Regions from separate parts of the Streptomyces sp. NPDC051105 genome, predicted to be linked through region 2. Evidence: riboswitches for the same ligand, from Rfam matches in the RefSeq annotation. Region 2 holds a riboswitch; the other holds the start of a gene.
What was found. A riboswitch is a leader RNA that binds a small molecule or an ion and turns the genes downstream of it on or off. The one in region 2 is predicted to bind cobalamin.
Positions count from the first base shown of each region.

Region 1 (3,392 bases), on a different contig from region 2:
CACGGTCCCGAGCAGCTTCTGCTGCCGCCCGCCGTGATAGCCGCGTGCACTGAGCTCGCCCACCGGCTTCCCGAGCAGCACGACCTGGCTGCTCTGCTCGCCGCCCGGCTTGAGCAGCACGGGGTTCATCAGCGCGGTCGGCTCGACCCGGCAGGCCTGTGCCTGCATGGCCTGGGCCCGCCCGATCTCGGCGCCCTCCCGCGTGACGAAGGAGTTGAGGGACATGTTCTGCGCCTTGAACGGCGCGACCTTGACGCCCTGCCGCACCAGCCACCGGCAGATACCGGCGGTGACCACGCTCTTCCCGGCGTCGGAGGTGGTACCGGCCACGAGGAGACCGCCGCCGTTCATGACGCACCCCCCGACCGCTGTGCCGGGCGCCGCGAGAGCGCCCCGCGCAGCAGGGCCCCGGCCGCGCCGGCCCCGAGCGCCAGCCATCCCACCCGCCGCGACAACCGCACCGCCCGTTCGATGTCCGCGACTTCCACGGTCCGTCCCTCCCTGTTCAGCACAGGCCGATGCTCGACCCGGCCGCCGTACGACAGAGTCCCGCCGAGCCGTACTCCCAGCGCCCCGGCGAACGACGCCTCCACCGGCCCGGCGTTGGGACTCGGGTGCTGGGCCGCGTCGGCCCGCCAGGCCCGTACGGCCCCCCGCCCGTCGTCCCCGGCCAGCGCGGCCAGTACGGCGGTGAGCCGGGCCCCCGGCCAGCCCGCCACGTCGTCAAGCCGCGCCGAAGCCCACCCGTACCGCCGGTACCGGGCCGACTTGTGACCCACCATGGCGTCCAGGGTGTTGACGGCCCGGAACCCGAGCAGCCCCGGCACCCCGCCCACGGCCCCCCACACCAGCGCACCCACGACCGCGTCACTGGTGTTCTCGGCGACGGACTCCACGACCGCCCGGGCGATCCCGTCGGCGTCCAGGGCCTGCGGGTCCCTCCCGCACAGATGCGGCAGCCGGGCCCGCGCGGCCTCGACGTCCCCCGCCTCCAGGGCGCGCCCGATGGCACCGGCCTCCCGGGCGAGTGAAGTGCCCCCGACGACGGCCCAGGTGGCGGTCGCGGTGAGCGCGACGGACGCGGCGGTGGACGGTCGTACGAGCCGCTGGGCCAGGGCCCCCAGAGTCACGGCGCCGCCGGCGCACACCGCGGTGTGCAGCGCGCCCCACCCGCGGTGGTCCCGCCACAGCACCTGTTCGACGGCTCCGGCCGCCCGCCCGAACGCGGCGACCGGGTGCCCGCGGCGCGGATCGCCGAGCAGCAGATCGCCGAGAAGGCCGGCGGCGGCGCCGTACGCGAAGACGCGACCGGCACCCATCGGCTCAGCCCGCCGCGGGGGCGGGAACGGGCCTGGTACTCAACCTCGAACGGCAGCCGCGCATGGCGATATGTCCTCACTCAGGGTGTCCACGCCCTGGTTCGACGAGACCGGCGGTGAGAGTTCCTGGCTCCCGGGGATTGCTACCCCGGTGACAGTGGCGGGACCGCGCCGGATTCGCACCGGCTTCCTCTCTTGCCGCCGTACTTGGCTCCGGAAGTCCACCACGCCTCCGGAAGACCCGTCAACTTGCCGTTGACCTGCGAGGGGAGTGTGTGGGAAGGCCCACACCGGTGGTTTAGCGGGGCTGGTGGGACATGCCGAAGGCTCCTCCCGAGCGGGTCGGGGAGGAGCCTTCGGCGGCCGCGGGCGGTCGGCCCGGTCAGGCCTTGGCCACGATCAGGTGGATGCCGTAGGCCACGGCGGCCGCGCAGGCCGCGAAACACAGGTAGGCGGCGGTCACGGCCAGGGCCGCGGAGTTGCCCTGGGCCGTGGCGCGTTCGCGGGCGGAGAGGCCCTTGATGCCGAGGGTGAAGAGGGCCACCATGCCCACGGTGACCACGAGGCTGACGCCGAAGACGGAGCCGATGGCTGCCCAGTCGATGTTCATGTCGGTTCTTCCTCGGGGGTCAGACGGTCGCGGCCGGGTCGGTGGCGGCGGCCGGCGCGGGTGACGGGGCGGGGGACGGGATCGTGGCGGTGAGGTCGTCGGTCACCGTGCCCGCGGGCGGCGGGGTCACGGCGGCCATCGCCGCGGTCACCACGCCGGCCGGCTCCGCGCCGTCGGTGTCGTTGACGTTGGCGCTGTCCACCACTTCGCGGCGGGAGAGCTTCCAGATCGCGCCGCTGGAGGCGACGAGGAAGACGGCGACGACCGCCGTGCCCCAGTCGCCGAGGTCCGTCACGGACTCGGCGAGCGCGCCGACCAGCGCGGCCGCGGGGAGGGTGAGCACCCAGGCGATCATCATGCGGGTCGCGGTGGACCAGCGGACCGCGCCGCCCTTGCGGCCCAGGCCCGCGCCCATCACGGAACCGGAGACGACGTGCGTGGTGGAGAGGGAGAAGCCGAGGTGGGACGAGGCCAGGATGGCGGTGGCCGCGCTGGTCTGGGCGGCGAAGCCCTGCTGCGGCTGGAGGTCGGTCAGGCCCTTGCCCATGGTGCGGATGATCCGCCAGCCGCCGATGTAGGTGCCGAGCGCGATGGCGAGGCCGGCGGAGAGGATGACCCAGGTGGGAGGGTTCGAGTCGGGTGCGACGGCACCGCCCGCGACCAGCGCCAGGGTGATGATGCCCATCGTCTTCTGCGCGTCGTTGGTGCCGTGCGCGAGTGAGACCAGGCCGGCGGAGGCGATCTGGCCGGCGCGGAAGCCCTTGCGGGTGGCGTTGTCGTCGGCGTTCTTGCCGATCGCGTACGACAGGCGGGTGGAGAGCATCGCCGCGAGGCCCGCGACCACGGGGGCGGCGACCGCGGGGAGCAGGACCTTGGTGACCAGTACGTCGCCGTGGACCGCGCCGAAGCCGGCGGAGGCGACGGTGGCACCGATCAGACCGCCCATCAGGGCGTGCGAGGAACTGGAGGGCAGGCCCACCAGCCACGTCACCAGGTTCCAGAGGATCGCGCCGACCAGGGCGGCGAAGATGACCTCGGGGCGGATGCCGTTCTCGTCGACCAGGCCTTTGGAGATCGTGTTGGCGACCTCCACGGAGAGGAAGGCGCCCACCAGGTTCAGCGCGGCGGACATGGTCACCGCGATCTTGGGCTTGAGTGCGCCGGTCGAGATGGTCGTGGCCATCGCGTTGGCGGTGTCGTGGAAACCGTTCGTGAAATCGAACGCGAGTGCGGTCACCACCACAATCGCGAGGATCAGCGAGAAGTTTTCCATTTACCCAGACAATCTATAGAGGTCATCGGCCGTTGGACCGTAGGCAATCTGGATGAACGGAAGGTGAACTGAGGTGGTCTCTGTGGTGTCTGTGATCGGACGCGAGGTAATCGCGTGCGGGGACGGGCGAGGCCGCCGTCCCGTTTCCGGTCCGGCGGCCCGGTCGCCCCTTGGCTAGGAGCCCTTGGCG
Region 1 covers NZ_JBFBBR010000008.1:358,940-362,331, forward strand. The annotation lists gene AB0N16_RS22085 (cobyric acid synthase) at 1-351, opposite strand, end outside; gene AB0N16_RS22090 (cobalamin biosynthesis protein) at 348-1,319, opposite strand; cobalamin riboswitch at 1,420-1,560, opposite strand; gene AB0N16_RS22095 (hypothetical protein) at 1,702-1,929, opposite strand; gene AB0N16_RS22100 (inorganic phosphate transporter) at 1,949-3,202, opposite strand; gene AB0N16_RS22105 (lysozyme) at 3,377-3,392, opposite strand, start outside.
Region 1: it holds a riboswitch for cobalamin, as region 2 does, so the genes downstream of both, AB0N16_RS22090 (cobalamin biosynthesis protein) here and AB0N16_RS36345 (CbtB-domain containing protein) in region 2, are expected to answer to the same signal.

Region 2 (3,392 bases):
TAGACGACGCCGTCCGCCAGGTCGGTCATGCGGTGGCTGCCTGTCGCTGAGTCGCCCAGCCGGGCCGGCAGCTGGAACTGCACGCAGCCGAGATCGCCGGCCTCGCGCAGTTGCTGCTCGACCGCGTGCCTCAGCAGGCTGGTCACCTCGATGCACGACGGCGACGGCTACCTCGGCGCGTACGGTATCCAGAAGATCGTCCGTGACCCGTGGGTCCAGCGGATCCTGGAAGGAACCAACGAGAACATGCGCGTCATCGCGGCCCGCGGCCTCACGGAGGCCCTCGGATGAGCGACGTCCTGCTGCACACCGCCGGCCGGGCGGCCCACCTCACCCTCAACCGCCCCAAGGCCCTCAACGCCCTGTCCCACGCCATGGTTCGCTCCATCGACCAGGCCCTCACCGCCTGGGAGCACGACCCGGCCGTCGAGACCGTCGTCATCACCGGCGCGGGGGAGCGCGGCCTGTGCGCGGGCGGTGACATCCGGAGCATCTACGAGGACGTCCGCGCCGGGGGCGGCACCGCGTCGGCGGAGTTCTGGCGCGACGAGTACCGCCTCAACGCCCGGATCGCCCGCTACCCCAAGCCTTATGTCGCGATCATGGACGGCATCGTCATGGGCGGCGGCGTCGGCGTCTCCGCACACGGCAGCGTCCGGATCGCCACCGAGCGGTCGCGGATCGCGATGCCGGAGACCGGCATTGGTTTCGTCCCCGACGTCGGCGGCACGTACCTGCTCGCCCTCGCCCCCGGCGAACTGGGCACCCACCTCGCGTTGACGGGCGCTCAGATCGGCGCCGCGGACGCCCTGTTGTGCGGACTCGCCGACCACTGCGTCCCCTCGGACAGGATCGAGCCGCTGATCGCCGACCTCGCCGACCGCCCCGTGCACGATGCGCTCGACCGGCACGTGCGACCGGCACCGGAAGGCGAACTGGCCCGCCACCGGGAGTGGATCGACGCCTGCTACGCCGCCGACACGGTCGAGGAGATCGTCCGGCGGCTGCTCGCCCACCGCGAACCGGCGGCGAAGGAGGCGGCGGAGACCCTGCTCACCAAGTCGCCGACCTCCCTGAAGGTCACCCTGGCGGCGCTGCGCCGGACCCGGCGGCTCGGTCCGCTGGAGCGGGTCCTCGACCAGGAGTACCGCGTCTCCTGCGCCGCGCTGTCCGCCCCCGACCTGGTGGAAGGCATCCGTGCCCAGGTCATCGACAAGGACCGCGACCCGCGCTGGTCCCCAGCCACCCTCGCCGAGGTCACCGACGTCGACGTCGACCGCTACTTCGCCCCGCTCGGCGAACGCGAACTGGGGCTCGCCGGACCCGACACCACCACGGAGCCGTCCCCGTGAGCCGCACTGTCACCGCCGAGTTGTGCGCCTCGTAAGCCGAACGCGCTGGACCCGCCGAGGACTTCTCCGGCATCGTACGAACCGTCCGGGACCAGCGCCGGGAGCAGGCGTGAGCGCGGCTGCCGAGTAGGGGACGACCCCCGTCGAACGCCGGCATCAAGGAGACGCAGCCGCAGGGCTCCCCGGGAACGCCCGGCGAGTTCCGTCACCGCTGACCCAGCACGCCCAGAACCGGCCATCAGGCACGAGATGAAGATCACGCCTGGTGGTGCGGTCTTGGCCGTGCTCCTGACACGCGGTACGGTCTGTCCGATATCGACGACGCCAGAACGGAAGCCGGTGGGAGTCCGGCACGGTCGCGCCACTGTATGCGAGAGCCCCATCCGGAGCTCGTGAGTCAGACCCGTAGCCGTCGTCCAGTGCACCACCGAGATGGGACGCGAACTCCCAGAGGAGGTTCTGCCATGGCGCAGACCGTCGCGCAGCCGACAGCCACCACCCCCGTCGTTCCCGCCAAGCTGCCGCTGAGCGCGATAGCTCCCTGGGCGGTCTTCTTCGGCATCCTCATGCTCATCCTGCTCTACTTCGTCGGCGCCGAGCAGGGCGCCACCTCCGTGTTCAACGGCACGGACGTCCACGAGTGGGTGCACGACGCCCGCCACCTCCTCGGCTTCCCCTGCCACTGACGTAAGGGGACGCCGCACCCTCATGAACTCCGCAACGGTAAGAAACCTCCTGGTGCGGGGCATGCTCGCCGGCCTTGCCGCCGGCCTGCTCGCCCTGGTCGCCGCCTATCTCCTCGGAGAGCCGAACGTCGACAAGGCGATCAGCTTCGAGGACGCGCACTCGCACGAGCACGAGATGGAGGTCGTCTCCCGCTCCCTCCAGTCCACCGCCGGCTTGGCCACCGGTGTGCTGCTCTACGGGGTCGCCTTCGGCGGCATCGCCGCCCTCGCCTACTGCTTCGCCCTGGGCCGTGTCGGCCGCTTCTCGCCGCGGGCGACGGCGCTGCTGCTGTCCGGCTGCGCGCTGCTCGCCGTGTACGTGGTGCCGTTCCTGAAGTATCCGGCCAACCCGCCGTCGGTGGGCGACCCGGACACCATCGGCAAGCGGACCACGCTGTATTTCCTGATGATGGTGCTCAGCGTGCTGCTGGCGGTCGCCGCGACCATGCTGGGCAAGCGTCTCGGTCCGAGCCTCGGCACGTGGTGGGCGACCGTGGTCGCGGTGGCCGCGTTCGCGGTCGTCACCGGGCTGGCGTACCAGTTCCTGCCGACCGTCAACGAGGTGCCGACGGACTTCCCGGCCACCCTGCTGTGGCGGTTCCGGCTCTCCGCGCTGGCCATCCAGCTGGTGCTGTGGGGCGGATTCGGACTGCTCTTCGGCGAGTTGGCCGAACGGCAGCTCAACCCCAGACCGGCGACGGCCCCGGCCGGGCGGACGGTTCCCGCCGCACACTGAACGATTCACGACACGCGAGGGCCCTCCGGATCCATCCGGGGGCCCCGCCCGCCGTGCGTCGGACGGCCGTGAGCCGGGCCGCCGCGAGCAGGCCGGGCGGCCGTCGCCGGAGTGCCAGGCCGCACCTGGCGCGGGCCATGCGCCGGACGCCAAGCGGACATTGACAGCCGGACGCCAAGCGGACATTGACAGCGGCCGGCAGGGACAACGACAGCGGGGGCGACGGCTTCCGCGGCAAGTCGCTTCAGTGCTCGCGGGCGTCCGGTCGCTCCGCCCGGGTGGTGGCGAGATAGGCGCGCACCAGTGCCTGGCCCGTCCGGCAGCGCGCGGGGCGGCAGTCGGGGCAGTGCCTCACATGGTCAAGATAGGTGTCGTAGCGATCCTGGGCGGCGGGCGCGAGGGAGTTCTCCACGGTGCGGCCTCTCGTGAGTGCCCGGGGGCGCGGTAGTTGACTGATGTTCAGTATGTCCCGTGGCGTGCCTTCCGGAACGTCCGCCGCGCCCCTCGGAGAGCCGTTCGGCCGACCGCCCGCTCCCGTCCGTACCACCGCCGTATCCTGCGGGCCGTGACGGCGACCTA
Region 2 covers NZ_JBFBBR010000020.1:128,615-132,006, reverse strand. The annotation lists gene AB0N16_RS36360 (hypothetical protein) at 1-146, opposite strand, end outside; partial or broken gene AB0N16_RS36355 (acyl-CoA dehydrogenase family protein) at 151-291, shown strand; gene AB0N16_RS36350 (enoyl-CoA hydratase/isomerase family protein) at 288-1,352, shown strand; cobalamin riboswitch at 1,638-1,780, shown strand; gene AB0N16_RS36345 (CbtB-domain containing protein) at 1,817-2,038, shown strand; gene AB0N16_RS36340 (CbtA family protein) at 2,061-2,813, shown strand; gene AB0N16_RS36335 (hypothetical protein) at 3,058-3,225, opposite strand; gene AB0N16_RS36330 (barstar family protein) at 3,379-3,392, shown strand, end outside.